3 regions of the Neobacillus solisequens genome follow, and region 2 is predicted to be linked to each of the others. Evidence: riboswitches for the same ligand, from Rfam matches in the RefSeq annotation. Region 2 holds a riboswitch; each other region holds the start of a gene.
What was found. A riboswitch is a leader RNA that binds a small molecule or an ion and turns the genes downstream of it on or off. The one in region 2 is predicted to bind S-adenosylmethionine.
Positions count from the first base shown of each region.

Region 1: it holds a riboswitch for S-adenosylmethionine, as region 2 does, so the genes downstream of both, metE (5-methyltetrahydropteroyltriglutamate--homocysteine S-methyltransferase) here and ACI3K6_RS10360 (O-acetylhomoserine aminocarboxypropyltransferase/cysteine synthase family protein) in region 2, are expected to answer to the same signal.
Region 3: it holds a riboswitch for S-adenosylmethionine, as region 2 does, so the genes downstream of both, ACI3K6_RS11655 (homoserine dehydrogenase) here and ACI3K6_RS10360 (O-acetylhomoserine aminocarboxypropyltransferase/cysteine synthase family protein) in region 2, are expected to answer to the same signal.

Region 1 covers NZ_JBKFGJ010000002.1:127,368-137,845, reverse strand. Annotated here, with positions in the region: gene ACI3K6_RS01160 (lmo1851 family serine protease) at 1-1,468, opposite strand, end outside; gene ACI3K6_RS01155 (hypothetical protein) at 1,778-1,906, shown strand; gene ACI3K6_RS01150 (YodL domain-containing protein) at 1,952-2,260, opposite strand; gene ACI3K6_RS01145 (sporulation protein) at 2,375-3,145, opposite strand; gene ACI3K6_RS01140 (serine/threonine-protein kinase) at 3,132-3,953, opposite strand; gene ACI3K6_RS01135 (hypothetical protein) at 3,957-4,145, opposite strand; gene ACI3K6_RS01130 (YozD family protein) at 4,331-4,504, opposite strand; gene ACI3K6_RS01125 (hypothetical protein) at 4,676-4,843, shown strand; gene ACI3K6_RS01120 (hypothetical protein) at 4,844-5,518, opposite strand; gene ACI3K6_RS01115 (hypothetical protein) at 5,565-5,705, opposite strand; gene ACI3K6_RS01110 (DUF2935 domain-containing protein) at 5,920-6,759, opposite strand; gene metE (5-methyltetrahydropteroyltriglutamate--homocysteine S-methyltransferase) at 6,918-9,224, opposite strand; cobalamin riboswitch at 9,384-9,576, opposite strand; SAM riboswitch class I at 9,648-9,758, opposite strand; gene ACI3K6_RS01100 (HXXEE domain-containing protein) at 9,889-10,371, opposite strand.
Region 2 covers NZ_JBKFGJ010000009.1:223,206-233,683, forward strand. Annotated here, with positions in the region: gene ACI3K6_RS10325 (arsenate reductase family protein) at 1-249, shown strand, start outside; gene gcvH (glycine cleavage system protein GcvH) at 329-712, shown strand; gene ACI3K6_RS10335 (YusG family protein) at 817-1,056, shown strand; gene ACI3K6_RS10340 (toprim domain-containing protein) at 1,207-1,563, shown strand; gene ACI3K6_RS10345 (thioredoxin family protein) at 1,570-1,881, shown strand; gene ACI3K6_RS10350 (nuclease-related domain-containing protein) at 3,463-4,191, opposite strand; gene ACI3K6_RS10355 (hypothetical protein) at 4,396-4,737, shown strand; SAM riboswitch class I at 4,808-4,909, shown strand; gene ACI3K6_RS10360 (O-acetylhomoserine aminocarboxypropyltransferase/cysteine synthase family protein) at 5,003-6,319, shown strand; SAM riboswitch class I at 6,444-6,549, shown strand; gene ACI3K6_RS10365 (methionine ABC transporter ATP-binding protein) at 6,675-7,700, shown strand; gene ACI3K6_RS10370 (methionine ABC transporter permease) at 7,693-8,361, shown strand; gene ACI3K6_RS10375 (MetQ/NlpA family ABC transporter substrate-binding protein) at 8,385-9,209, shown strand; gene sufC (Fe-S cluster assembly ATPase SufC) at 9,583-10,368, shown strand; gene sufD (Fe-S cluster assembly protein SufD) at 10,387-10,478, shown strand, end outside.
Region 3 covers NZ_JBKFGJ010000011.1:23,354-33,831, reverse strand. Annotated here, with positions in the region: gene carB (carbamoyl-phosphate synthase (glutamine-hydrolyzing) large subunit) at 1-2,234, shown strand, start outside; gene argF (ornithine carbamoyltransferase) at 2,218-3,195, shown strand; gene ACI3K6_RS11665 (argininosuccinate synthase) at 3,279-4,490, shown strand; gene argH (argininosuccinate lyase) at 4,552-5,928, shown strand; SAM riboswitch class I at 6,357-6,466, shown strand; gene ACI3K6_RS11655 (homoserine dehydrogenase) at 6,789-8,015, shown strand; gene ACI3K6_RS11650 (DoxX family protein) at 8,473-8,967, shown strand; gene ACI3K6_RS11645 (YfhD family protein) at 9,076-9,264, opposite strand; gene ACI3K6_RS11640 (YfhE family protein) at 9,370-9,501, opposite strand; gene recX (recombination regulator RecX) at 9,657-10,463, shown strand; gene ACI3K6_RS11630 (SDR family NAD(P)-dependent oxidoreductase) at 10,472-10,478, opposite strand, start outside.

The sequences.
Region 1 (10,478 bases), on a different contig from region 2:
TTCCTTTTAATACCTCTACCGCTTTTTGCAGCTGAGTATCATTAGCTTGAATTTTTTCTCGTAACAGTTCCATCAGTTTCATGCTGGAATCACCTTTTAAAACACCATCTGCAGGTAATTGATTGGCTGTTTGGAATGCGATTACGGCAGCCTTTGTTTTTTCATCGAAAAATCCATCTTCACGCCCAGGGTCATACCCAATTGCTTTTAACATTTTCTGCGCATTTTGGACCTCTGTGGAGGAGGATGATAGGGCTAATTCTTTATCAGGGTTAATAATTGACAAAGTTGCATATTCAGGAAGTGCGACCTCGTAATCAGGTTTAATCCCTTTTTTGTGAATCCAGTTGCCATTTGGCGTTAACCATTTCGCTATCGTGTATTTCAAATTTGAACCGTCTTTAAAGTTTGATGCCGTTTGTACTGTTCCTTTACCAAATGATTTCTCTCCAACAAGCGGTACTCCAGCTGACTCTTTTACTGCTGCTGAAAGGATTTCCGACGCACTTGCACTTCCCTTATCGATTAAGACAACAAGCGGAAGATTAGGATTACCTTCATTCTGGGAAGGAATTTCCTTGATTTTCCCGTTTCGATCTTCTTCTTTCACAATAAGCTTTCCTTTAGGAACAAACATACTTGATATGGAAATAGCTTGGTCCAATAATCCTCCTGGATTTTGTCTCAAGTCTAAAACCAATCCTTGCATCCCTTTTTTCTGCAAATCATTTAAGGTTGTAACCAGTTCCTTTGAAGTATTGCTGGAGAAACTTGTAATTTGAACTTTAGCGATTTTATCATCTACCATTTCACCATAAACGGTTTCAATTGGTATCTCATCCCGGACAATCGGAACACTGATCGGTGCTTCTGAGCCCGGACGTTGAATGGAAAGCTCCACTTTTGTTCCCTTTTTACCTCTAATTAAAGTGACAGCTTGACTTGAAGTCATTCCTTGAAGGGATTTCCCATTAACCGATAGGATCATATCATTTGGTTTTAAACCGGCTTTTTCTGCAGGAGACCCTTTAATTGGTGATACAATTAAAATGTGTCCGTCCTTCTCTTGAATCTCAGCACCAATTCCTTCAAACGAAGAGGAGATGCTGTTATGAAAACTTGTCGCTTCTGACTTGCTCATATAATCAGAATAGGGATCATCCAATGATTCCACAAGACCATTAATTGCCCCGTTAATTAACTTTTGATCATCAAGTTTTTTATAATATTCTTTTTTTAATGTATCATATGCTTCGTACAGCTTGCTGAATTCAGTTCTTTCATTATTAACGGTAACCACCTTCTCATCACCAAACGAAAGGGCTACGGTCGTTATTCCAGCTGATAAAAACACAATTAAAAACAACAGCATAATAAAGTGGAACTTTTTCAGGCGAATATACCCCGACTTGTTTTCAGTTGCTTGCTCTTGAGTTTCTTTTTGTTGTTCATTTTTCTCTTCTTCCAAAGCCTTCACCACTTTCAATAACCATAAAAATAAATAACATAATGGGCTAAAACCTATTTCTACAACCTTAAGCTTACTTCCAAATGATTAAAACAATTGTAACATAATAAAAATAAAACCCTTAGTGTTTAGAATAACATCTTTTAATTAAAATTAACAAAGAATTAATCATGAAAATGTAATTTTTAATAATCTGTTCATACTTTTTATCCCTCTGTCATGAAATTTTAAAAATGAGGCATTCTATTAATAGCTCCAAAGAAAGCACTATGTATTTTTCCACAAATATAAAATGAGGAGAGATCCATTATGGGAAAAAAGCATCGCAGCCGCATTAATTCACCGAAAAAAAATAATCATATTCCTGCCGAAGCGATTGTAGCCGAGCATGAGGCCCATGCCAAAGAAAACCAAGCAAGCGGCGGACGTAAACGCTAACCACTAAAAAAATACCTAAGGGAGCTACCCTTAGGTTTTTATATGTTAAAGCAAGAGGATTCGATTAATAGGAAACCAGCCACCTGGTTTTAATTGATAGTAATGCTGTCCACCACGTCCTTCATCAATTAGGACGATATCCCCGGTAGTCAAGAATCTGCCCTTATAGTTTAGGGGAATTCGATCGGTTACATTAAATCGACTAAAGGTTTCCTTCAAACAATTTTCTCGGCTATTGGCCTCAATAGTTGTTCTATAAACTTGTTTATGCCCTTTTTTTTCCCGCTGCCTTGGAGTTTGAAAGATCGTCACATCATAATGAGTACCACTTTTATTTGTTAATAGTTTGATCATTTGATCTCCTCCAACCAAAAGAGTTATTTGACTATTCTAATAATTGGAGATAACCATTAAAAATTCCTTCATCAAATTTCCACTAATTTTGTCGAATCCAATTTTTTTGATTTTCTAAGAATATCTTTCAATTACGCTTTGAATTTTCTGTTGTAGATATGGCATGTCCTGGTTGGTTATGGATAACCTGACGTTGGTTTCATCCGTTCCTATTGCTTCAGAGAATAAGCCGGCTAAACCTCTCGCTCTTCGGTCAACTTGGAACATAATATCTAATTCACCGTTACCTGATGGGAGGAAGACTACTTCAAGTTCATCCAGTTTTCCTCTAAAGGGACCTGATGTTGGGACAAACTCAAATTCTTGAACAAAAGGCAAACGTCCACGCAGCCTTCTTGGTGCTTCTTCACAATCTGCTTCACGTATTCTGAAACCGAGTTGATCAACAGCATTAAACACAGCCGTCATTAACGGATTAGGGACCACTTTTAAATAATCCTTGTCACTTGGATCCACTCCACCTTTTATATCTAGACCGGTGCTCACCCATATCTTAGACCTACCAATGGATAATGGTGTATCATATGGCAATTGGAATGAGAATGGAACTTCTTTTCTTTCATTCACTCTAATGGTGAAAGGGGCTGTCACACGAAAACGGTCAATCGTTGCGGTCACAGAATATTTACGATCATCTGATTCCCGTAAATAAGTGGTGTTCACAGAAAGATAGATATCATCTACTTGTTGATCAATCTTTCCACCTTTTATCTCCACTACCCCATTAATCGTCTCTCCAGGCATATACGTTTCCTTTTCAAGCTTTGTATCCACAGTTGCTGATCCAATCCCCACACTTGCAAAAACTTTGTTAAAGAATGACATGTTTCATACCTCCTAATTGTTTCGTTAATAGATGTATATCCGCTCTTACTTGATCACAATTCTCGTATACAGGATTTATTTGGAGTAGCCGTTTTATAATTTGCTGGCCTTGTGGCGATATATTTAACTCCTCTTCCCACGATTTTTCTTGCTGATTCTTTTCAAAGGAAAAATTCGAATAGAGCAAAAACAGTAGAAAATGACCGAGCCCGTAAAAATCTGCCTGAAAGTTTAGCTCCTTTCTTAGATCTTGGCTGGGACCCTTCTTCTTTTTTGAACCATCTAACGGTCTAGCCAATCCTAAATCGATTAGTCGAATCGAAGTCCCGTCTAATAGGACATTAGGAATTCGAATATCTCGATGAATGACTCCCATTCGGTGCAAATAGTCAATTTGCTCCAGTAATTTGGAGGCAATTGTAAAAGATTCTAATTCAGTTATTTTCCAGCCCTCATAAAAAATGAGCTGCTCAAAATTCTTTCCATTAATATATTCCATCGTAAAAAATGGGATGGTATTATGCATTCCATCCTCATAATATTTTGGAAATCCAGGATGTTCAAGTGAGCCTAATAGTTTCTTCTCAACCTCAAATCCATTTCTTCCCTCTTTAGTAAGCCTTTTATGAAGGCGAAGTGCTTTTAATACCTTTTTTGTACCAGTCTTTTCATCAAACACTAGATAACTGTGCCCATAACCGCCAGCCCCTAAATGCTTAATCACTTCGTATCGTCCAGCAATTACATCAGCTGAATGAAAAGGTCTCTCTAAAATATGGGAAAGCAATAACATCACTTTTTTGATCATCGTTTAACTGCTAAAAAAACTAGACAAGAAACTGCCGCTTTTATGCTTCTTTTTATAATGATGATGCCCCATATGATTGTGCTTATAATATTTTTGTTTTTTCCAAGCATCACTGGACGAACCGTAATGATGGTGTTTATGATGAGAACCCAACTTACTTTGGATAATCGATTTAATGATCTTTTTGAACATCCTATTCCCTCCTCCGTCTTCGTAATCATTTATACGAAGCCACTAATAAAAGGTTTCGTGATTTCATAATTTTTCCCTTTTATCTTTGAGGAACACAAACAAAAAGCGGGCAATAAGATGCACGCCTTTCGGTTGATTTATCATAAAGGAATAACTAAATCCCCTAATTTTAAAATAGATATTACCTACTCGTCCTCTACTTCCTCATCAATAATACTTTTTTCAATTAAATATTCGAAGGTAATATCTGCGATTTCCTCCAACTCCTCTTCACTGGGAACGTATCCCCTTTTTACCAGCTCATGAAAGAAAAATTCTGCAATCTCTTCTGTATCAATAAAAACCTCAATTTCTTTCAAGCTATCGCCCCCTTTTTACAGAATGTATGAACCATAAAGCTTTTTCATGCTAGTTACTTAAAAAAGCTTCTGATATAATTTCGTGCTTTTGTGTACAACGTTAAAAAGGAAGTCTTTTTAAGAATGGACAAGCATAAGATAAGTAAAAACAACCATTAGAGGTGTGAGAATATGTCAGAATTAAAATGGAAGTTAGAAGCTTTAAGAAATGATCTGAATCAAGAAGAAAGTCATATCATTAAATGGTTTGAAAGAATAACAGATACCATGTTTTCTATGATTAAATGGGCGGGAATTCCATTCGTCATCTACCTATTAGTTGAAATCATCAGATGGTAGCTATACATGGCTTTTTCCGTCTTCCTTTGAGATGGCTTTCAATTTTTTCAAGATAACCCGCATGACCTGATAATATTCCTGGTCATGAAATAAATTATATAAAATTCGATAATCATTATAGAGATCTAATAGATCATCTATCAATCTCTTCTTTTCTTTTTTTCGGGTGATTTCTTCAAGCTCTGATTGGCGAACTTGATTCTTTATTTGCGACTTAGAATTGTTTTTTTCCTGCTTATTCACTAAGTATAAGAGACCTAGTTTTTGAATAAAGGTGTCCGCACTTTCCGCATCGGCGATTAAAGTAAGTTCGTCCTCCCCGACTTCAAGCCACTCCCCATCATGAACCCTGGAGAGCTCATAAATAACATCTTCCCACGCATCATCTTTAGAACGCCAAATTTCTGTCCGGAAACCAACTACTTTGAAAAGGTCTGCCTCATATCCCTTTACTTGAACAACATCCCCAATGAAAAACTTATATTCAATATCAATATGCTCCTGTTCCAACACCTTGCCATCGTAATCTGACAACGGCTTTAAAGCAGATTCAACAAATAAGCCATGGCTTTTATTTACTTCATATACATACGAACCATCCAGCCATTTTACATCTGTTACATTTCTAAATTTACTGGATCCTTTAAACTTTTGGTTTAAGGTTTTTCCATCCATAATATAAAACAATAAAAAAAACCGCATACCATATTGGTACACAAGTTTACTTTGCTTTAATCTCCGCTCTATCAGGTGGTTTATTTTCTTGACTATTTTGCTTGTAGGTTTTATTAAACAATTCAATTAGTCCCCTAGCCGCTTTATCCGGATCAAAAGTACCTCTTTCTGCATACTTAACTTTCATGGTGAAATCACCTCGTTGTATAATATGCAAGTCGTTTTTGAATGGAATCTTGTCTATTATGTATGTGTTATAATTTTAGAAAAAACGGAAAAATGAACTTATTGAACCGTTGACCCAAAACCTTTCAAAAAAAATAAGAGCTGCTGCAGCAACTCGATTATTACTTTCAAGACCAAATGCTTTACACATTCTCTAACATTAGCTGTTTTCTAGTTTATTGTGTACTGCCTGTAAGATGCGCGTCAAACATATCAATGATTTCAAGAAACCTATCAGCTTCCCGGAAAACATGGTCTGCTAATAAAGGATGAATAATGCTCTTTATTCTACATTGCTCAATTAAATCACGAGCTGTTCTCTTAAAGTCCCTTAGAGAAGCGACCGACACCCGATTTTGATCAAGGAATTGATCTAAAAGAGGAACTGTTTGAGATTGTGGCTTCATAGAATCTAAATCTCTTGCTTGATACAGCAATTGATCAAAATCATTGCTGAAATTGCGTGCTAAATCAACTAGTTTCCTTTCTGATGGATCAAGGAGATGGCCAATAAATTTGGCGTGATCTGCCATAATCCTTAAAAAGAAGACATTTTCTTTAATAATGGCATCTGGAAGCGGTTGTAATTTTCCTTCATTTAATTCCATTAATCTTTTTCTAAAATAATTGGCTTCCCTACTTGTATGGTCAACTAATAGTGGGAAATTATTTTGCCCAGGTAATTTGCATGTGAGAATTAATCCTAATACTTTTCTTTTAAATACGAAAATATTCGTTGCAGCTTGTTGTACCTCGGAATTAAACCTTCTTATTTGTTCGGGGTCTGTTTGGTTATTGAAGGAATAGGCAGTTTGTTCGATTTGTTCAAATAAACGATAAAATTGATTAGCCTCTTGAATGAGTTGTGTATCCTCTGCTCTAAAACCTAATCGAAGAAATAAAGAATGCTCTTTCATGATCCTAGCCCAAAAACGAATTTCATTTAATGAACGCTCAACGAATAGCCCAGATGTAACCCCTGTATCAGCATGTAATTCGCGTTCTTGTCCGTTCATGCTAAGGCCCCCTTAAATACTGCAATTATTCTATTGTTATTGAATAGGTCATTTAAATATTCCTAAAACAGTTCCGCCACATAAATTATTGTTGGGATTATAATTTAACTCAAAGTAAAACGAGACCTAATAAAGATCTCGTTAATGCTTTAAATCTCTTATAAATTAATAGTGTGCTTTGTTCTAAGCTTTTCCCTTGTTTGTTTTGCTGCTTCAACCATCACCTTAAGTGCATCCACCGTTTCATTAATACCGCGTGTCTTTAAACCGCAATCAGGATTAATCCAGAACAGCTTCGGATCAAGTACTTGAAGAGCACGATCAACGTTTCTTACCAGCTCTTCAAGCTTTGGTACACGTGGGCTATGAATGTCATATACACCAAGACCGATACCTTTGTCATACGTATTTTCTTCAAAGGCATGAATTAATTCACCATGACTTCTTGAGGTTTCAATTGAAATAACATCAGCATCGAGTGCTTTAATGGCATCGATAATCTCTTCGAAGTCTGAATAGCACATATGAGTATGAATTTGTGTATCATTTCGCACTGAGGTGGTAGCAAGTTTAAATGCATAAACGGCAGCGTTCAGATAGCTTTCCCAGTTTTCACGTTTTAATGGTAGTCCTTCGCGAATTGCCGGCTCATCGACTTGAATCATATGGATTCCATGAGCCTCAAGTGTTTCCACTTCTTTTCGAAGCGCAAGCGCAATTTGATTGGCAACATCATAGCGTGAAATATCATCCCGTACAAACGACCAATTTAATATTGTTATTGGACCTGTTAACATCCCTTTTACCGGCTTGGTTGTTAACGATTGTGCATATACAGTTTCTTTAACTGTCATTGGTGCTTGATAAGACACGTCCCCATAAATAAGAGGTGGCTTTACACAACGGGAACCATATGACTGAACCCAGCCAAATTTTGTGAATTGAAAACCGGCTAATTTTTCTCCAAAATATTCAACCATATCTGTACGTTCAAATTCTCCATGTACAAACACATCTAAGCCAAGCTCTTCTTGAATATCAATCCATTTTCTTATTTCTGCATTAATATATTCTTCATATTCCGCATCCGTTAACTCGCCTTTACGCCAATTTAAACGCTGTTTTCTTACCTCTTGGGTTTGTGGGAAGCTTCCAATTGTTGTGGTTGGTAGAAGTGGCAATTGAAAAGCCTCTTCTTGAATCTTTTGACGAACATGAAATGGTACTTCACGTTCTACTTTATAGTTAGGCAATTTTTGAATGGCTTCACGAACTTGTTTGTTATATCGAAAAGATGATTCATTTAAAGTTTGAATCACTTTTGTACTTGCCGCCATTTCTTCTTGTATCGCATCTCTTCCAATTTGTATACCTTTTGTAAGGACAGCGACTTCATATAATTTTTCATCAGCAAATGATAATGCTTCCTTTAATACCTCATCGAGTGATTCTTCACTTTTAACGGTCACAGGTATATGCAATAAACTTGATGAAGGTTGTACAATAAGGTGATCTTTTGAAACGACTTTTGTAATCTCTGCTAGGGTGGATAATTTATCATCTAGATTCGCACGCCATATATTACGTCCGTCAATTATTCCAGCAGCAAGCACCTTATCTTTTGGGAAACCATGTTTTTTCAAAGCAATAAGATTCTCACCATGATCATGTACAAAATCAAGACCAATCCCTTGAACAGGAAGTGAAATGACATCTTCGAAATGTTCAATACTATCAAAATATGTTTGTAAAATCACCTTTACGTTTGGTGCCGCCTCATGCAACGTTCTATAAACGCCTTTACATAATGCTACCTCTTCTTTTGAGATTGTTGTAGAGAGAATTGGTTCATCGATTTGTACCCACTCTACACCTTCTTTTTGCAATTCACGTAAAATCTCAGCATAAAGCGGTACAAATTGATCTACAACTGCATGGAACTCACTTTCTTTATACCCTTTTGACAACTTTACGAATGTTACAGGTCCTAAGATAACAGGCTTTCCGTCAATACCAAGTTTTTGCTTTGCCTCTTTATAAAATTGAAGTGGGCGATTTTCGACAAGGGAAGGTATTGCTCTGTCCAGTTCTGGAACAATATAATGATAGTTTGTGTTAAACCATTTTGTCATTTCAGATGCAACCGAACCGTTAGTGCCTCGTGCTATATCAAAATACGTTTCAAGTGATACTTTACCTCCATCGTATTTAAAGCGCTTCGGTACTAGACCGAACATAACAGCAGTATCAAGAATATGGTCATACAAGCTAAAGTCTCCGACTGGGATCAGGTCAATTCCTTTATCCTTTTGTTTTTGAAGATGCTGCAAACGAATCTCCTCGACCTGTTTTAAGAACGCCTCTTTTTCTAGTTTACCACCCCAAAACTGTTCGAGAGCCTTTTTCCATTCACGATTTTCACCAATTCTCGGATAACCCAAATTCGAGCTTTTCACTTTATTCATCGCATTTTTATCTCCTTCTATGTTTGTATTTTCGTCTTCAACTAAAAAATCTCTCTTTTCAATTAGAAAAGAGAGATTTATACGCATAGCTAACTAGAGTTGAGACCATCTGGTTTTCTCAACACGTATTCATCACTCCTCCCTATACATCCGTAGAGTACAAGAGCATACAACAGGCAGGTCTCCTGACTTTGGTTCATCGCTTCTTATCCCTTCCCATTTCAAACTATGAAACAGTGGTTCATGATAAGTCGCTCCCCATTACAGTGGCGGGACCGTGCCGGAATTTCACCGGTCTTCCCTTTTAAGCTGTGTAGATCATACTCACAGCACCTATGCATCTGATATTTAATTTTAAATTAGAAAAAGACATAAGACCCCTCTATTTGAAAATAGAGAGGTCTTCATCACTTATGGAATCCTCTCTTATTTGTCAAAGCAAAATGCTTTGCAGGAATTAGCACCTTTTCAACAAAATTGTTGAATGGTTGCCGGGCTTCACAGGGCCAGTCCCTCCACCTCTCTTCATAAGAGTTTTAATAGTTTATAATGTTCTGAATTTAATAGTCATAATAGCATTAGAAACACGAGCTGTCAAAGTAATTTTCAAAAAACATAAATATTTTGCCTATTTCAATAAAGTTTTTAATCCTCAATCAACCTATTAAGAAGGAGTTATTTTGCCACCCACTTTAAACAAAAAAGGAATAAGTGCCAATAAAATAATTCCTACTACAAATGTTGATATGATTAACTCTTTCCATATAATTATATTCTTTGAAAACATTTGATAGATAACTAATGAATTTATTGGAAGGTTAAGTAATAAACCAGTGAGAAGTCCTGGTGCATACTTTTTCATCAATATGGTCGCAATAAGGTGCGGAAAAATAGCATTTAAAATCATTGAACCTAAAAATCCAATAAACATCCATTTCGCAAAATCTAATTCTGGCATATACAAAAAACTAAATGCAGATAAATAAGCCAAAATAGTTATAAAAATAACAGCAAAAAGGAATTCACTTGAAGAAACTGGCTTTTGAAACCTTGAAGATTGCTGTGACCATTTAGGCAACCATATTGCTTCTTCGATATTATGAAGTGTAATAGCAAAACAAAAAAATATAACAAGATAATAGTCCATATATCTTCCCCCTCTTCAAGTAACTTACATCGTTAATTGAATAAGAATTACGCAATAAATTTTGATAGTCTCAGACTTTCATATGTGTCTGTCATTTCAAATACAAA
Region 2 (10,478 bases):
CCCTCCCGCGAGCAAATAGCGGATTTCTATAAAAAAAGCGGGCTGGAATTAAAGAAATTTTTCAACACAAGCGGTATGAAGTATCGCGAACTAGGAATCAAAGATCAACTGAAAACAGCAACTGAAGACGAAATGCTAGATCTCCTCGCTTCAGACGGTATGTTGCTCAAAAGACCAATCTTGACAGATGGACAACATGTCACAGTGGGCTTTAAAGAAGAAGAGTATGAGAAAATGTGGCTCAAATAACTCTCTTCACTTTCATTAACGAAATCGATTTATTTCGATGATAGACATTTTAGAAGAACATAATGGAGGGATTTAAGTAATGAGTGTACCAAAGGAATTGCGTTATTCAGAAGAACATGAATGGGTAAAAGTAGAAGGCGACAAAGTGCGTGTTGGGATTACTGACTTCGCGCAGCACGAATTAGGGGATATCGTGTTCGTTGAACTTCCGGAAGTTGGCGATGAAGTAACCGTTAACGAGCCATTCGGCAGCGTAGAATCCGTTAAAACCGTCTCAGAACTTTACGCACCAGTCAGCGGTAAAGTTGTGGAAGTAAACGAAGACTTAAATGACAGCCCTGAATTTGTTAACGAATCTCCATATGAAAAAGCATGGATGATCGTCGTTGAAGTATCTAACAGCGGTGAGGTTGACGAATTAATGACTGCTGAAAAATATGAAGAAATGATTAAAGAAGATTAATCATTTAATCTAGGCACCTTTTACTCGAAGGTGCCTTTAATTTCCACTTTATCTTCTTCTTGAATGGGGAAACTGTAAATACAATAAAGAAGAGGGTGGAAAGCATGGCATTAAACCAAAGCAAAATCGATGTGACAGACAGAGTCGTCGGAAAGCTGAAAAATGGAGAAATCCAATTATTTATAGAAAATACCCCAATTGGCAAAATCAAAATGTCTGATCATATTCAAGTAGAACTTGATCACCATTTTGAAGCTGAACAACAAAAAATTTATCAACACGTCACTGTTACAGAAGGTCGAGACGCCAAATACACTGATTGCGATGACGGAGGTTGGTGCTAGCTTTTCGTCATCATCGTCATCCATGAACAAGCATATACCTATTTTTAAGATGACAATGATGTTATAGTTAACATAGGTAAAGGATGGAGCACGTCTTGTAACTTTTGGAATATGTTAACAATAAACCACTTCTTTCACAGGTGATGGATGATGAATGATACGTATGCTGACAAAGTTCTAATCGTAGAAGGAAAATCCGATAAAAATAAAGTGAAAAACATTGTAAAGGAACCGGTTGACATCATTTGTACAAACGGGACCATCAGTCACACAAAATTGGACGAATGGATTGACATCCTCGAAGACAAAGAGATCTATATCCTAGTCGATGCCGACGAAGCTGGCGAAAAGCTTCGCAAACTGTTTAAACGTGAATTCCCTCATGCCGAGCATTTATATATTGACCGAATGTATCGCGAAGTAGCAACAGCACCTGTGCACCATCTGGCCGCTGTCCTGCTAGGAGCAAACATTGACGTTCATAGCGAGTATTTAGAAATGGGTTAACGAAAGATGATCGAATGGAATCAAGAAGACTTAACAGCTTTTTTAGAAAATAAACAAACCGGATTGGTTTACTTTTATACCCCACTATGCGGCACTTGCCAGGTAGCTTCAAAAATGCTGCAAGTCATCGAACAACTGTTGCCTGAGGTGGCGATGGGCAAAATGAACCTGAATTATCACGCCGCCCTGGCTCAGAAGTTTGCCATCGAAAGTGTTCCTTGCCTGTTGTTTATTCGGGACGGCACCGTTGTTGACGGCCTTTATGCCTTTCATTCCGTGCCTTTTCTTTTGGATAAAATGAAGATGAATTTTGGGTAAGCAGACGCTTTTTTGGGGAGCGTCTGTTTTTTTGTTTCCGCCTAGTTTCCGCAAAATCTGGCCACTAGGGAAGGACTTTGCGTTCTTAAAAAAACATATAGTTCCACACTCCTGAACAACCAGTTCACACTAGCAAAAAAGGAACATAGAGGTGTTCTACATTCCTGAAAAAACAGTCGCACCAGCAAAAAAGGAACATAGAGAGGTTCTACGTTTCCGAAAAAAGAGTTGCACCAGCAAAAGTGGAATAAAGAGGGGTTCTACATTCCAGAAAAAGCAGTTCACACCAGCAAAAAAGGAACATAGAGGTATTCTACGTTCCAGAAAAAGCAGTCGCACCAGCAAAAGGGGAATAAAGAGGGGTTCTACGTTCCAGAAAAAGCAGTCGTGCCAGCAAAAAAGGAACATAGAGGTGTTCTACGTTCCAGAAAAAGCAGTCGCACCAGCAAAAGGGGAATATAGAAAGGTTCTACGTTCCAGAAAAAGCAGTCGCACCAGCAAAAGGGGATTATAGAGAGGTTCTACATTCCTGAAAAAGCAGTCGCACTAGCAAAAAGGGAACATAGAGATGTTCTACGTTCCCGAAAAAACAATTTCGTCATCAAAAAGGGAATATAGAAGGGTTCTAGTTCCCGAAAAAACAGTTTCGTCATCAAAAGGGGAATATAGAAGGGTTCTACGTTTCCAAAAAAAGAGTTGCACCAGCAAAAGGGGAATATAGTGGTGTTCTACATTCCAGAAAAAGCAGTCGCACCAGCAAAAAAGGAACATAGAGGTATTCTACGTTCCAGAAAAAGCAGTCGCACCAGCAAAAGGGGAATATAGAGAGGTTCTACATTCCTGAAAAAGCAGTCGCACTAGCAAAAAGGGAACATAGAGATGTTCTACGTTCCCGAAAAAACAATTTCGTCATCAAAAAGGGAATATAGAAGGGTTCTAGTTCCCGAAAAAACAGTTTCGTCATCAAAAGGGGAATATAGAAGGGTTCTACGTTTCCGAAAAAAGAGTTGCACCAGCAAAAGGGGAATATAGAGGGGTTCTACGTTCCTGAAAAAGCAGTCGTGCCAGCAAAAAAGGGACATAGAGGTGTTCTACGTTCCAGAAAAAGCAGTACCGGAAACAAAAAGGGAACATAGAGGTGTTCTACGTTCCAGAAAAAGCAGTACCGGAAGCAAAAGTGGAATATAGAGGTGTTTTACGTTCCTGAAAAAGCAGTCGCACTAGCAAAAAAGGAACATAGAAGGGTTCTACGTTCCAGAAAATCGACCTCAACATCAAAATTGGGAATAAAGAGGTGTTCTACCTTCCATAAAAAGTGACCGCACCAGCAAAAGGATCGCTTATAAAGCGCACACTAAAATTTAATATAAGCCCTTACACAATTTTTAAAGTGAATCACTCATAATAAAACCATCTTCCATACCCCACTGCCTTAAAATTCTCTTTTAAAATCCTCCAAATTAATTTCTTAGAAATGTTTCCCCTTCCACACCAATCAAGTATCTTATTCGTCGTAACCCGCTCCCCCGGAAACAAAAGCCTAAATTCATCCACAGCCCGCAACACCGCTTGTATCAGCGACTATTCATACCCACAATCCAAACAACTCAATTTCCGTCCTGTGGTTGCAATCGAAAAAGACTGACACTTACAACAAGTAATGCCCTTTTTCAGCTGCTCAAAAGAATAGGCAGGTAATTTAGAATAAGGGTACTTTGTTATATGGGCTGCTAATAATGTTTCTATTAATTTGGTTTGGTGTCCATTAACTCGTGTGGTTCCGGCATTTAACTTTTTCATAAAGGCATTCAATTGAGTTGGAAAGATGAGGGATTCATGAACGGGTGCTTGATAGAGGGTGAAATTAGGATTAACAAAGGCTAGATAGGGTTTGATGGGAATCTGGCAGTCCTTAATGGAGAGGGATTTACGAAGGAGTGTTACACAGCGATCCAATTGTCCAAGGGGATTCAATATTTCTTGGTTACTGCCCATGGGATAAAACTGCCCATCTCTAAAAATGTAATCACCTTCTGAATTTTTGATATCGATAAGGTTCCCAACACCATTTGCTATGATAAATGAATCAATTTGAAAATAGGAGTTGTTATGTTTCATAAGTAAATCATTTAGAATCGGAATATGATCATCAAGTTGTCGTTCTGCAAATTCATCAAATTTCAACTCTCCTAAATATCCTTTTTGCAGATTGATAAAATTTCTTTTGTCATTTTCCGATAACTCCATGCGTGCATTCAAGATCCGAAACATTGCTAAATCATGAGGCTCGGTTCGAGGTTTAATAATCATGACTTCTTTCCTTTCAAATTTGATAAATCTATTTTACAAAACTTCCGACAAAAAATGGTGAAAAATGTGTTAAGAATCCCTCCTTCCGACATATTTCTCGGGAAATGATCATCTCAGGTACGGTAATTGTCGAGCATTTATTAAAGGAAGTCGGCATATTATTGCTGAATAGTAAAGGTAGCATAACGGAAGCGGAGTGATTGTATGAAGGAAGCGGTTCATTCATTTATACTTGCTGCTAACCAGTTGGAGCATATTCTGCCATTGATCCGACAGGCAGATTTTCACGTAGCCATTTCGACCCACCATGAAACAGTCAAACTGGCAATTAACCACGGTACAATTGAAATTAGTGATGATTTAGCTCCAGGCTATACGATTAACGGCAGCAATGCAGGGATCCATCGATTAATAAGTGGTGAGGCAAAACTGCGGACACTTCAACGTGAGGGCGTGTTAAAAGTAGAAGCACCCTTAAGAATCGTGCTGCTATTAGAAGCATTATTCGTATTAGCGAGCAGTCAAAATTTTGCCAAAATTAGTTAGTAAAACTCTTGACTAGGTAGAGGACATCCTGTAATATATTTTTTAAATATTCAGTAATAATAATGAATAATTCTTATCCAGAGTGGCGGAGGGACTGGCCCGACGATGCCCAGCAACCGGTTTGAGACACGGTGCCAATTCCAGCGGAGCTTCATGCCCCGAAAGATAAGAAGTACGGATCCCCCACTTTATAAAAAGAGTGGATCCCCCTCTTCTTATGAAGTGGGGGTTTTATTTTTATACAAAAGAGAGAGGAGTAAGGAAAATGACAGAAAAGCAAAAGAAATATCGGTTTGAGACATTAGGGGTTCATGGAGGTTTATCGCCGGATCCGGTTACTGGTGCACGCGCTGTTCCAATCTATCAGAACAACGCCTATCAATTTAAGGATACCGAGCATGCAGCTAACCTATTTGGGTTAAAAGAACCGGGCTATATTTACACGCGGATACATAACCCGACCGTTACTGTGTTTGAGGAGAGAGTTGCATTATTAGAAGGTGGGGTTGGCGCCCTTGCGGTGGCAAGCGGTATGGCGGCCATTACTCTAGCCATTTTAAACATCGCCGAAGCTGGTGATGAAATTGTTTCTGCTTCAACACTGTACGGCGGCACCTTTAATTTATTCGCCGTGACTCTTCCGAAATACGGAATTAAGGTAAAGTTTGTTGACCCTGCAGATCCAGAAAACTTCCGTGCGGCTATTACTGAAAAAACGAAGGCTGTCTTTGCTGAAACCATCGGTAATCCAAGCTTAACTATTTTGGACATTGAAAAAGTAGCGGAAATTGCTCATCAAGCAGGGATTCCGCTAATCATTGATAATACCTTTGCTACTCCATATTTGTGCCGTCCGATTGAACATGGTGCAGATATTGTCATTCATTCAGCCACTAAATGGTTGCTTGGGAATGGCACAACTTTAGGGGGTGTCATTGTCGATGGAGGAAAGTTTGATTGGAATTCACGGAAATTCCCTGGTTTTACGACTCCGGATCCAAGCTATCATGACCTGGTCTATGCAGAAGCACTTGGACCTGTTGCGTATATTGTTAAGGCACGTGTTCAATTGCTGCGCGACCTAGGGCCAGCGTTAAGTCCGCAAAACGCCTTCCAGTTTACACTTGGATTGGAGACACTTCATGTGCGAATGAAGGAACATGTGGCCAATACCCAAAAGGTTGTGGAGTATTTAGAAAATCATCCTGCTGTTGAGTGGGTTTCTTATCCTGGGCATCCATCCCATCCTGACTATGAATTAGCAAAAAAATACCTGCCTAAAGGTGCCGGTTCTGTAGTTATTTTTGGTATTAAGGGTGGACGTGAAGCAGGGGCCAAATTAATAAATGCGATTACTTTATGGGCTCATGTGGCCAATGTGGGAGATGCGAAGAGTTTGATTATTCACCCGGCCAGCACCACGCACCAGCAACTTGATGAAGAGGGTTTGAAAGCATCAGGAGTTTCAGAGGATTTAATTCGACTGTCTATAGGGATCGAAAATGCCGAGGACTTAATTGAAGATCTTGAGGATGCCATTGAGGTGGCAACAGGTCTAACTTCATTAAAAACGAAGGCTTAGTCGAATTTTTCCGAAAATGAAGAAATTTTATTGACACTGCTTTTTATCCATGATACGATAACTTTCGTAATATATTTTTTACGTAAACGAACTAAAGTATTAATTGAATATAGGATTGTTTAAGCTCTTATCAAGAGAGGCTGAGGGATGTGCCCTATGAAGCCCGGCAACCGTCAATTTTATTGAAATGGTGCCAATTCACACAAAGCGAATGCTTTGAGAGATGGGAGAAAGGATTGATTTATAATGCCTTTCTGCCCTTGCAGAAAGGCTTTTATTTTTTTAAAATAGTATCCTTTTAACGAAAAATTCAAACCCTATATTTACGTATTCTGGATATGAAGCAGGTGAGGCAATGATATCAATTAAAAATGTTCGAAAAATTTTCCCTTCGAAACAGGGGCAGCTCAAAGCAGTTGATGAGGTCAATCTGGATATTAAAAAGGGAGAAATTTTCGGAGTCATTGGATATAGTGGCGCAGGTAAAAGTACCTTGATTCGAATGCTTAATGGCCTTGAGCTACCGACTGAAGGCAGTGTAACGGTCGCCGGAAGAGAAATTTCCAAAATTAAAGGCAGTGAGCTTCGCAAGGCCCGCCAGGAAATCAGCATGATCTTCCAGCATTTTAACTTATTATGGTCAAGGACTGTAAGCGAAAATATTGCGTTCCCGCTAGAAATTGCCGGAGTCAAAGGGGCAGAAAGACAAAAGCGGGTAAATGAATTGATTAAATTAGTTGGTCTTGAGGGCAGAGAAAATGCTTACCCTTCTCAACTAAGCGGCGGACAAAAACAACGGGTTGGCATTGCCAGAGCACTGGCTAATAATCCGAAAGTGCTACTGTGCGATGAAGCCACTTCAGCACTTGATCCGCAGACAACAGATTCCATTTTGGATTTGCTTGTTGATATTAATAAACAGTATGGCTTAACGATTGTGTTAATTACTCACGAAATGCACGTCATTCGCAAAATTTGTCATCGAGTGGCAGTAATGGAAAGCGGAAAAGTGGTGGAAATGGGTTCCGTTCTGGATGTGTTCAAAAATCCGCAGCAATCCATCACCAAGCGCTTTGTTAAACAAGTAACCGAACCGGGTGAAACAAAGGAAACAGCAGAGCATTTGCTCGAACACTATCAATCCGGCCGTGTTGTTCAATTAACCTTTATTGGAGAGTCTGCTGAACAGCCGGTGATCACGAATCTAATTCGTCATCACAATGTAACGGTCAACATCCTACAAGGGAAAATATCGCAAACCCAAAGTGGATCATACGGCACACTTTTCATTCATCTTGACGGAGACGAAGCCGAGGTCAACAAAGCAATTGAGTTTATTGGTTCCCAGCAGGTAGGAGTGGAGGTGATCGAGAATGCTTGATACTTGGTTCTATAACGTCGATTGGGATAGTATTTGGGTGGCAACCGAAGAGACCCTTTATATGACGGCCATTTCAGTCGTGTTTACATTCATTCTTGGTATCATTTTAGGAATTATTTTATTTTTAACCGGAAAAGGGAATCTTTGGGAAAATCGAGTGATTAATCAAATTATTGCTTCAATCGTAAATATCTTCCGTTCCATTCCGTTTATTATCCTTATTATTTTATTGCTACCATTTACCGTTTTGATCATGGGTACCATGCTTGGGGCCAATGCCGCATTACCAGCTCTAATCATCGGGGCAGCTCCCTTTTATGCAAGGATGGTAGAAATTGCTTTACGTGAAATTGATAAGGGAGTTATTGAAGCAGCAAAATCGATGGGGGCAACAAATTGGCAAATTATTTTCAAGGTGTTAATTCCTGAATCTTTGCCAGCGTTAATATCGGGAATAACAGTAACCGGAATTGCCTTAGTAGGTTATACTGCCATGGCTGGCGTCATTGGTGCAGGAGGACTTGGAAATCTTGCCTACTTACAAGGATTCCAAAGTTATAATACACAAATAATGGTGTATTCAACCGTATTTATTTTGATCATAGTTTTTATCATCCAATTTGTTGGTGATAAGATCACAAGATTAATTGATAAAAGATAAAACATAAATATCAGGAGGAAAAAATGAAAAAATTATTCGTTTTCGTATCAGCATTATTAGTTATCTTTTCACTTGCAGCCTGCGGGAAAAACAATGCTTCTGAGAGTAAAGAAACAACATTAGTAGTAGGGGCATCGCAAGTTCCCCATTCTGAAATCCTTAAAAAAGCCAAACCCCTTTTAAAGAAGAAAGGTATTGATCTTCAAGTTAAAGTTATCAATGACTATGTGACACCTAACAAAGCTTTGGCATCTGGTGATCTTGATGCAAACTTTTTCCAGCACGTCCCTTACTTAAAAGATCAAATGGCAAAAAATAAAGATTTTGATTTTGTTAATGCTGGCGGCATTCATATTGAACCAATTGGTGTATATTCTAAACGCTATAAAAAGTTATCAGAGCTTCCGAAGGGTGCAACGATTATCATGAGTAACTCTGTTGCTGACCATGGCCGCATGCTTTCCCTTCTTGACCATGAAAAATTAATCACTTTAAAACAAGGTATTGATAAAACAACTGCTAAAGTAGAAGATATTGCTAAAAATCCAAAAAATCTAAAATTCAAAACGGATGTAGAAGCTGCGATGCTGCCAAAGGTATATCAAAATGACGAAGCAGATGCAGTCCTAATCAACACAAACTATGCACTACAAGCGGGATTAAATCCAATGAAGGACGCAATTGCACTTGAGGGGAAAGAATCACCGTATGTAAACATTATTACTGTTCGTAAAGGTGATGAAAACAAAAAAGCAATCAAAACCCTTGTCGAAGTCCTTCACTCTAAAGAAATTCAAGACTTCATTCTTGAAAAATACAAAGGCGCGGTTGTTCCTGTATCTGAGTAATATATTAATAGGAAGAAATACATCTGAAAAGTCAGTGGAATCCACTGGCTTTTCTTTTTACATGAATCCAAACTGATTAGTAAAAAATAGACTGTATTGCTCCCGAGTCTATCGATTGAAAAGAAAACAACAAATAAGGTATGATTTTTATCGGGCTTGTTTTTACATAAAACAAATTAGGCTGAATTTTCAAACTATAAGTTACTTTGATTCTCATTTAGAATTAAATCAGTGAAAATATAAAATAGTTATTAACACATAAAAGTTGATAATAGATTTCATTTGTTATAAGATTGTAATGAGAATAGATTGAGAATGCAGTTATTTTCCAATAGGGTTCAAAAGATACAAAACATTTTTCGGAGGTATAAAAATGGCTGGATCAACTTTAACAATCAAAGATCTGCATGTTGCAATTGAGGGGAAAGAAATTTTAAAAGGTGTAAACCTTGAAATAAAGGGCGGAGAAATTCACGCGATCATGGGACCTAACGGAACAGGTAAATCTACTTTATCTTCCGCCATCATGGGACATCCAAAATATGAGGTAACAAGCGGCAGCATTACACTTGATGGAAAAGATGTACTTGAAATGGAAGTGGATGAGCGCGCTCGTGCGGGTCTGTTTTTAGCGATGCAATACCCAAGTGAAATTAACGGCGTAACCAACGCTGACTTTTTACGTTCTGCCATCAACAGCCGCCTTGGGGAAGGCAATGAGATTTCATTAATGAAATTCATCCGTAAAATGGATAAACAAATGGAATTTTTAGAAATGGATCTTGATATGGCACAGCGTTATCTGAACGAAGGCTTCTCTGGCGGGGAGAAAAAGCGAAATGAAATTTTACAACTAATGATGCTTGAGCCTAAAATCGCCATCCTTGACGAAATTGACTCAGGTTTAGATATCGATGCATTAAAAGTAGTTTCAAAAGGTGTCAACGAAATGCGCAGCGAAGAGTTTGGCTGCTTAATTATTACCCACTATCAACGTCTATTGGACTATATCACTCCTGACCATGTGCATGTCATGATGCAAGGCCGAGTTGTTAAATCCGGCGGACCAGAGCTTGCACAGCGCTTAGAAGCGGAAGGATATGACTGGATCAAGCAAGAGCTTGGAATTGAAGATGAAACAGTTGAGCAAGAAGCGTAAGCGGTTAGGAGGATTAACATGACAACAGAAACAAAATTACCGTTTGATAAGGGGTTTGTGAGTTCCTTTTCCAAGGAAATGAATGAGCCTGCATGGTTGGCCGAGTTTCG
Region 3 (10,478 bases), on a different contig from region 2:
TTGTGAATCCAATAACTGGCACTACTTTTGCCTCCTTTGAGCCGGCGATTGATTATATTGTGGTAAAACTGCCGCGGTTCCCGTTTGATAAATTTCCTGAAGCTGACCGCACTCTAGGTACGCAAATGAAAGCAACCGGGGAAGTAATGGCCATTGATCGGACCTTTGAAGGTGCGTTAAACAAGGCGATCCGCTCCATGGAAATGAACGTATATGGTCTTTGCAGGGAAATCAACCATTCTTTATCAGAAAAAGAATTGTTTGGACTTCTTGAAATAGCCAATGACCAACGGCTCTTTATCATTGCCGAAGCGTTCAGACGCGGGATCAGCCTGGAGAGAGTTCAGCAATTAACCGAAATTGATCCATGGTTTTTACACAAAATTAGTTCAATCGTTGCTTTGGAAACGGAATTGGCTTCGTATCAATGGACCACTGTCCCAGCTTCTCTACTGAAAGAAGCTAAACGAAATAACATAGCCGACAAGCTGCTATCACAAATTTATGAGGTTCCGGAAAAACAAATTCGAACGAAGCGAAAGGAACTTGGCTTGCTGCCGGGATATAAGATGGTTGACACCTGCTCAGCAGAATTCGATGCTGCTACACCCTATTATTACTCAACATGGCACGGATTCGATGAGGTGGAAACGACTAACAAGAAAAAGGTTCTCGTAATCGGTTCCGGTCCAATCCGTATTGGTCAAGGAATTGAATTTGACTATTGTTCCGTTCATGCCGCAAAATCCCTTAAGAAAAAAGGCTATGAAGCAGTTGTCATCAATAATAACCCAGAAACAGTCAGTACGGATTATTCTGTAGCAGATAGCTTGTACTTTGAGCCACTGGCTGCTGAGGATGTACTTCATGTAATCGAAAAGGAACAGGTAGAAGGAGTACTGATTCAATTTGGCGGTCAAACGGCGATTAACCTAGCCCGTGACTTGCAAGAGGAAGGGATTAAGATTCTCGGTACAACGGTTGAAAATGTAGACCGATTAGAGGACCGGAAAGAATTTTATCAGTTGCTTGAGGATTTGAACATTCCTCATATTGAAGGAAAAACCGCCTCCCATCCAGAGGAACTGGTTGAAGCTGCTTCCAGCTTAGGCTATCCAGTATTAGTAAGACCATCCTACGTTATTGGCGGTCAGTCCATGTTTACGATTTTTTCTGAAGAGGAATTGACTAGCTATTGTCAACAGCTTGAGAAAAACGCTCATGAAAAAATGTGGCCTTTATTAGTAGATAAATATATTCCTGGTCTTGAATGTGAGGTTGACGTCATCAGTGATGGAAAGCAAATCGTTATCCCGGGAATCTTTGAACATATTGAAAAAGCGGGTGTGCACTCGGGTGACAGCATTTCAGTGTTTCCTCCGATTTCTCTTACCGATGAACTAAAAGAGATGTTGATCGATTATTCGGAAAAGATTGCCATCACAGCTCCCGTTATTGGAATCATGAATATCCAATTTGTTGTTTATGAAAACACAGTTTATGTCCTAGAGGTTAATCCACGATCTTCAAGAACGGTGCCCATCATCAGTAAGGTGACAGGAATTCCGATGATTGAATGGGCAACCCGAATTCAACTTGGAGAGACCCTTTCAGATTTATCAAAGTATGTAGGATTACTTCCAGAACCAGAATATTTTTCTGTTAAGGCTCCGATCTTTTCAGCAGGAAAGCTAAAGGGTGTTGACCATGTACTTGGGCCGGAAATGAAGTCAACTGGAGAAGTGTTGGGTATGGCACTCAATTACCAGGAAGCCCTTTATAAAGCGATGCCACCTATGAGTAAAGAGCCGTCAGAGAATTATTTACTTTGCTCTATTTCAGATCGTGAAAAGCCAATCAGCCTGCCTATATTTCAAGGGCTTGCCAAAAGCTTTAAGCTAGCCGCAACAGAAGGGACAGCTGCCTATTTTCAAAGTAAGGGCATCCCTGTCGAAAAAATTGTAAAAGATGAACAGGATGTACAAGAGCTTTTCCGAAATCAAGCGATACAGGCTGTCATAAATACACCAAACCAGGGACGAAACAAATTGAAGTTTGGATTCCAAATCCGTGAGCAGGCCATCCGTTTTAAGGTACCGGTTTATACTCACCTAGACACGGTTCAAGCCATAAAGGATTTGAAACCAACTTCCCTTTCATCTATAAACGTTTATTCGGTAAGCGAATTTTACCATTTATCCGAAAGAGGTGTCGTAAATGCTAGAATCCATTAATCTGCAGGAAAAAAATATAACAGAGCAATTCAATTTTAAAGGGAAAGACTTTTTACAGCTTTCCGATTTCAGTACAGAAGAAATTCTCTATATGTTAGAAGTTGCTTTAGAAATGAAAGGACAACAAAAGCAAGGTAAATCACTGCCTGTATTAAATGGTAAAGTGTTGGGGATGATTTTTGAAAAATCCTCAACCCGTACAAGGGTTTCTTTTGAAGTTGGCATGCTTCAGCTTGGAGGACATGCGATTTTCCTAAGTTCAAAGGATATACAGCTCGGCAGAGGCGAGAGTATATCTGATACCGCAAAGGTGCTTTCAAGATATGTGGACGGCATCATGATCCGTACCTTTTCACATGAATCTGTTGAAGAATTGGCAGAACATGCGACAATTCCTGTTATTAATGGATTAACAGACCTGCAGCACCCTGCTCAGGTTTTAGCTGATCTTTTAACGATTCTGGAGCATAAAGGCAAGCTAGCAGGTTTAAAGCTTGCTTATGTAGGAGATGGAAATAATAATGTAGCGCACTCCTTAATGGAAGGTGCGGCAAAAGTGGGCATGAATATTAGTATTGCCAGCCCTCCAGGATATTTGCCTGATGGAGCGATTACGGAAAATGCGATTAAAATAGGTGAACAAACTGGCAGCAAGGTCGTTATTTCTAATGATCCACTTGAAGCCATTAAAGATGCAGATGTTATTGTAACAGATGTTTGGACCAGTATGGGCCAGGAAAAGGAAACCGAAAAGCGCCTAAACGATTTAAAAGACTTTCAGGTTAATGAAGAATTATGCAAATATGCAAAAGAAGATTTTATATTCCTTCATTGTCTCCCTGCCCATCGTGGTGAAGAGGTTACCACAAAGATTATTGACGGTATTCATTCAGTTGTATTCGATGAGGCGGAAAACCGCTTACACGCTCAAAAGGCAATTTTAAAATTATTATTAGGTTAATAGACTTTATTTTTTCGAGAATTTATGTATAATAATACTATCAAATGTATTTTAATTCATTTCTAGTAATAAGGAGCGTTATCATGACAAAGGAAAAAATTGTATTAGCCTACTCAGGCGGTTTAGATACTTCTGTTTCAGTTAAATGGATTCAAGAAAAATATGGCTATGATGTTATCGCGTTAGGACTTGATGTCGGCGAAGGCAAAGATTTAGAAGCGATCAAGAACAAGGCGTTAAATGTAGGCGCCGTTAAAGCCTATATTGTGGATGCCAAAGAATTGTTGGCGAAGGAATATATTTTACCAGCTTTAAAGGCTAATTGTTTATACGAAGGAAAATATCCATTATCCTCTGCGCTTTCCCGCCCACTTATTTCAAAACTACTCGTGGAGGTAGCGGAAAAAGAAGGAGCCCAGGCAGTTGCGCATGGCTGTACGGGTAAAGGAAATGACCAGGTGCGCTTTGAAGTCTCTGTTCAAGCGTTAAATCCAAAACTTAAAGTGGTAGCTCCTGTTCGTGAGTGGGGCATGACACGTGATGAGGAAATTAAATACGCCCAAAAGAATGGGATTCCAATTCCGGTTGATTTAGACAATCCATTCTCCATTGATGCAAATATTTGGGGACGTGCCTGTGAGGCAGGTGTGCTGGAAAACCCTTGGGCAGAGCCACCTGAAGCTGCATTTGATTGGACCAATCCAATTGAATTAACACCAGATGCACCTGAATATCTTGAGATTGAATTCGAACAAGGCGTGCCAGTGGCCTTAAATGGTGAAAAGCTCCCTCTTGTTCAATTAATTGAAACGTTAAACGAACTTGGCGGCAAGCATGGTGTCGGCCGTATTGACCATATCGAAAATAGATTAGTAGGAATTAAATCCCGTGAAGTCTATGAAAATCCAGCTGCCCTTATTTTAATTAATGCCCACAAGGAATTAGAATTTTTAACTTTGCCTCGCGAAGTCACTCAATTCAAAACCCAGGTGGAGCAGCAAATGGCAAAAATCATTTATGAAGGCCTTTGGTTTTCTCCATTAAAGGCTGCTCTTGATGCCTTTATTGAGGAAACACAAAAGGTAGTATCTGGTACAATTCGTGTTAAGCTTCATAAAGGGAATCATACTGTTGTCGGCCGTCAATCCGTCCACAGTTTATATAATGAGGAACTGGCGACTTATACAAAAGGTGACGCATTTGATCATAATGCGGCTGTTGGTTTTATCAAATTATGGGGTCTGCCAACCAAAGTGTATGCTGAGGTAAATAATAAAGAATCTATTTTAAAATAAAGTCGGAGTGCCCTCGAAAATTGATTCGAGGGCAGTCTTCTTAGTATTAGGAGGAGTAATCATGTCTAAGCTATGGGGCGGACGCTTTACCAAAGAAACGAACAAGCTCGTCGAAGAATTCACTGCTTCGATATCCTTTGACCAGAAGCTGGCCAAGGAGGATATCGCCGGAAGCCTGGCACATGTGCAAATGCTGGGCCAATGTGGTATTATCCCGTTGGACGATGTTGAAAAAATTAAGCAAGGCTTACTGTCTATTAAAGAAATGGTCGACCGTAACGAGGTTGAATTTTTGGTAGAAGATGAAGATATTCATATGAATATTGAAAAGCTATTGATAGAAAAAATTGGCCCTGTCGGTGGAAAATTGCATACTGGTCGAAGCCGGAATGATCAGGTTGCCACTGATATGCATCTGTATCTGCGCACAAAAACGCTAGAATTGATCACCTTAATGGAGGAAGTGCAGGGAGCCATTCTCAATCAGGCAAAGGAACATATCGAAACGTTGATTCCAGGCTATACACATTTGCAACGGGCGCAGCCAGTTTCATTTGCCCATCATTTAATGGCTTATTTCTGGATGTTTGAACGTGATAAAGAAAGATTGACAGATTCCTTGAAACGGATTAACTGGCTTCCGCTTGGTTCAGGGGCATTAGCAGGCACCACCTTCCCGATCGACCGAGAACTCGTTGCGGGATTACTAGGATTTGAAACGATTTATCCCAATAGCATGGATGCCGTAAGCGACCGTGACTTTATTCTGGAATTTCTGTCCATCGGCTCGATTATCATGACCCATATTTCCCGCCTGTCGGAGGAATTGGTCATTTGGTCAAGCCAAGAGTTTCAATTTGTCGAACTGGATGATTCCTTTTGTACCGGTTCAAGTATCATGCCGCAGAAAAAGAACCCGGATGTGCCAGAATTACTGCGTGGGAAAACAGGCCGTGCATATGGCAATTTGATTGGGTTATTGACGGTATTGAAAGGCTTGCCGCTAGCTTATAATAAGGATTTACAGGAAGACAAAGAGGGCATGTTTGATACGGTAGAAACACTAGAAGGCTCTTTGAAGCTGCTTGCTCCGATGATTGAAACGATGACTGTGAAAAAAGACGTGATGCGCAAAGCGATCAATAATGATTTCTCCAATGCGACCGATATCGCCGATTATTTGGTTCGCAAAGGGCTTCCGTTCCGCGACGCACATGAAGTAATTGGGAAAATTGTTTTATATGCCATTCAATCTGGCAAGTTTTTGCTGGACTTAAGCATGGAAGAATACGAACAATTTAGTCCGTTGTTTGAATCAGACATATACGAGGTTCTTGCTCCAGAGCATGTTGTAGCTGTCCGTAATAGCTTTGGCGGAACCTCGCCGTCCCAGGTACTTGAGCAAATTAAACTGGCCGAGGCGAAATTGGAAAAATAAGTTGAAAGAATGCCACCCGCTTGTGTGATGCGGGTGGTGTTTTTTTTATAATATAGCCGTTTTATCTACTTGAAATGTGAATATTATCCTAAACTCATAAGTGCATAACTTTATCGACTTGAAAACGAAGTATATCAAAGTAAAAGAAGGTCTTATCAACGAGAATTGGGCTATATCAACGCAAAAGAGGATCTTATCAACGAGAATGGGGGTCTATCAATATAAAGAAGGAAATATACGATAGGTTCATATTTTTTTAGGCGAATAACTGAAGTTCTTAACACTAAACCACAGGGGCACAAAACAGGTTCATCAATTGGAAGGAAAAGAATGGTTGATCATAAATCACTTTAATATTGACATTTCAAGTAAATTCAGATAATATTTCATTTAAATATTGGAAATTTAGTGAAAAGTCAAATACATATCTCTTATCCAGAGCGGCGGAGGGACTAGGCCCTATGAAGCCCGGCAACCTTCAAGGTATTCCTTGAAAAGGTGCTAATTCCTGCAGGTATTATTACCTGAAAGATAAGAGGAGGAACTAGCCCTCTTCTTATGAAGAGGGCTTTTCTTTTAGGCTGTGTTAAAGGTCAGTGTTGATTTTTTACACTCTGTTGATTGTAGCGGAAGATGCGAAGACTCCTCGAAAACGCTATCGCATTTCCTTCGTGCGTGGGCAGATTCAAGGAAGAAATTCAATGTCCTGTGGGAGTACGGTACTGGAGAGACCCCACAGGTGCAAACGCCGAGGAGGCTCGCCGAAACGCCCACGAACCGCTTGCATCTAGAGTGGAAATCAACAGACAAGTTTAACCGAGTCTTCTTTAAAAAAAATACGTGGAAAGGGTGAACAGAAAATGGATGTTATTAAGGTGGCGATACTAGGTTTTGGAACGGTAGGGGAAGGGGTATATCGGACAATTCAAACACATGGGGATGAGTTGCAGGCTACATTGGGAAAACGCGTAGAAGTTGCTTCCATACTCGTCCGCAATAAACAGAAGTCAAGGGATATTAGAGAAGAGGTTCTGGTAACGACAGACTTTGAAGAAATCCTGCAGTTTCCGCAGTTAGATATTGTGTTTGAAGCAATCGTTGAAAAGGAACCGACTTTCACTTATTTAAAACAAGCCATTCAAAAGGGCTGCCACATCATTACAGCCAATAAAGAAATGTTTGCCCACCACGGAGAAGAGCTGTTGAAATTAGCAGAGGAACATCACGTATCAGTTGGATTTGAAGCTACAGTGGCCGGTGGGATACCGGTGATTCAAACACTGGGTCAGTTATTAAAGATTAATCGTGTACAGTATATTCAGGGCATATTAAATGGTACATCCAATTTTATCTTAACGGAAATGCGTGAGAAAAAGCTGTCCTTCCAAGAGGCACTGACTCAAGCACAAGAAAATGGTTATGCAGAAGCAGACCCTACCAATGATGTCGAAGGCTTCGATGCCTTCTATAAAAGCATGATTCTTAGCAGAATTGCATTTGGCGAGCAGCCGAATTGGCAGGAAGTGGAACGGGAAGGGATTACTTCGATTACGAGTGAGTTAATTGAAACAGCTGAACTTGCAGGATTAAGGTTTAAACATGTTGCCAGCATTCATAAGGCGGGAGATAATCTAACTGCCATTGTAAAACCAGTTGTTGTTGGGAAAGAACATCCTTTTTACCATGTGGAAGGGGTGGAAAATGCAGTTAATGTCCATTCAGATATCGTCGGCAGGATTACATTGCAGGGCCCTGGAGCTGGAATGTTTCCTACCGCCAGTGCCATGATTGAGGATTTAGTATATGTTTGTCAAACGAACTCATCTGGACCTCGACCTGAAAAATCTGGCACTGCCACCATTTCAGATAAAAATAATGAAACGAAACAACAGTGGTTGATTCATGGTCATGTGAAAAATTATATCCACCCTTCGATTACATGGTTAGAGCAAATTAACGAGACAACTTTTATAGTTGAAGCTACAAAACGTGATGTCGATCAGTTGAATCAACAGGAACAATCCCTACGTTATTTCACCATTCTTGGAGAATATGAGCCAATAAAAAAACCAGTAAAAGTCTTATAAGCAGGAGCACCGAAATAGAAAAGGTGCTCCCGTTTAATTATCCAGGGATTTATCCACAGCAGGAGTCCTGCGAGGAGAGTGTTCCACAAGATTATCCACATTATCCACAAAAAATAGGTTCAGGTTCAGTATTTAACTATTCACAAATTAGAATTCCCCGATAATCAGGCTTGACAATACATTTCGATCGATATCCACATTATCAACATTATCCACAGTTATGATTGATAACAGGAAGGTAATCTAGTTCACAGTGTATTCATATATACACTATAAATATGTTAAGAAACTGTGAAAACCGTTGTCATTTTAGTAGCTGCAGAGTATATTAAAAGTGTAGAGGAGATAGTGAAAGCAATCACAAACTCCACTACAGTCGACAGCTAGCTGAATACTTCCTATCATTTGATTTACAAAAATTGGGTATGAACTCAAAAGTTAATAGGAGATGATTGTGATGAGATGGTATAAAACCCCTATCGCAGCAGTTGTTTGGACAGTGTTAAGGATTTGGCTTGGATTCCAATGGATCGAGGCTGGTTATCATAAACTAGTAGGTGGATTTGATGCTGGAGGCTTCTTAAAAGGGGCACTAGCAAATGCAACAGGTGAACACCCAGCCGTTCAAGCTTGGTATGCTGACTTCTTACAAAGCTTTGCCATTCCAAATGTGCATATCTTCAACGTATTAATTCCATGGGGTGAGTTACTTGTAGGTATTGGCTTAGTCGTAGGTTTGGCAACTATTCCAGCTTTAATCGCAGGTGCATTCATGAACTTAAACTTTATGTTAGCCGGAACAACTAGCACTAATCCTATTCTTTATACAGCAGCCATGATTCTATTATTCGCAGGCGCGGGAGCTTATTACTTCGGTCTTGACCGATTCGCCGTACCATATGTTAAAAATGTATTAAAAAAGGAACCAGTTAAAAATGGTAACACACACTAACGGTTTTACCAGGTTCTAAACTACCTCCCCCTTGGAACCTGTTGAAATAACATTTATTCCCCCTTATAAATAATTGGAAAGAAGCAGGGCGTGCCTGCTTCTATTTTTTTACTTTCGACCGCGATTTTGAACACGTTGGTTAGCTGCATTAGCCCGAGCAAGTGCTTCTAGATCTGCTCCATCAGCCATTTCTTTTGAAAATTCTACGTCATTGCCGTCAGATTTCATGTTTTTTGGCACCTGTGGAAGTGATGCTTTGTTTTTATCGCGAGTTTTATGTCCATGTGCGCGACCCATTATAAAAACCCCTTTCAATTGTAAGCAGTGGTGGGAGCATCATCAGCTCCCTTTACTAGCTTTTACAAAAGCGAAGGGGGTCATTAATGGAAAAAAATTTAATGCTTATAATTTAGTTTTCCGGTCAGTAAATCCTCCAGCCTTATCAGCCATTTTAAATTCACGTTGATACAGAACTTCCTGTGTGCTTGATAAAGTATACTTGAAGCGATTTTTATCCTTTTTCTTATCTCCCATTTTTCTCATTCCTTTCAAACTTAACTGTAGTTTTATGTAAAAGTGGTACAATTTGTACCCACTTCCATTTTTACCTTTAAAGGGGGGATTGATACGGATTTTTTAAATATATTTTTCAAATCAAGTTATGGTAAAGTAAGGGAGAGGTGAAGAAAATGGCCATTATAACAAAAATCACCACGCAAAAAAACAACGCTGATCGGTTTAATATTTTTATGGACAAGGGGAAAGGCGAGGAATTTGCCTTTAGTGTCGATAGTGATGTTTTAATAAAATTTCAGCTAAAAAAAGGCATGGAACTTGATGAGTTTTCACTTTTAGAGATTCAATATCAAGATGACATACGTAAAGCCTATAACCTAGCTGTTCATTTTTTGGCTAGAAGAATCAGATCGGAAAAAGAAATCAAGGACTATCTTTTGAAAAAAGAAATGGAAGAACCCGTAATTAATGAAGTCTTACATAAATTAACCGAGCAAAAATACATTAATGATGAAGAATACGCCTTTGCGTATGTTAGAACACAAGCTAATACAACGGATAAAGGTCCTGGGGTCATTAAGCAGGAGTTGAAGGAGAAAGGAATTGCTGAAAAAATCGGCTCTTTGGCTTTAGAGGAATATTCTATTGAACAGCAGATTGAAAAAGCAATGAAGCTCAGTCAAAAGTTTTTTAACAAAAATTCCAAGGATTCTTTTAGAATCCAGAAACAAAAGTTTGAACAGATGCTGTTAAGAAAGGGTTATTCTTTTGAAGTCATCCAACTGGCCTTGAGGGAAACGGAAGACTCGAATAAGGATGAAGAATTTGAAGCAATTAGGTATCAAGGAGAAAAAATCCAAAGAAAATATTCGGGGTACAGTGGATTTGAATACGAGCAAAAGGTCAAACAAGCCTTATACCGAAAAGGCTTTCCAATTGAACTAATCGAGCGGTATTTATCTGAAAGTAAAGAATCATGACGAAATTGTCATGAT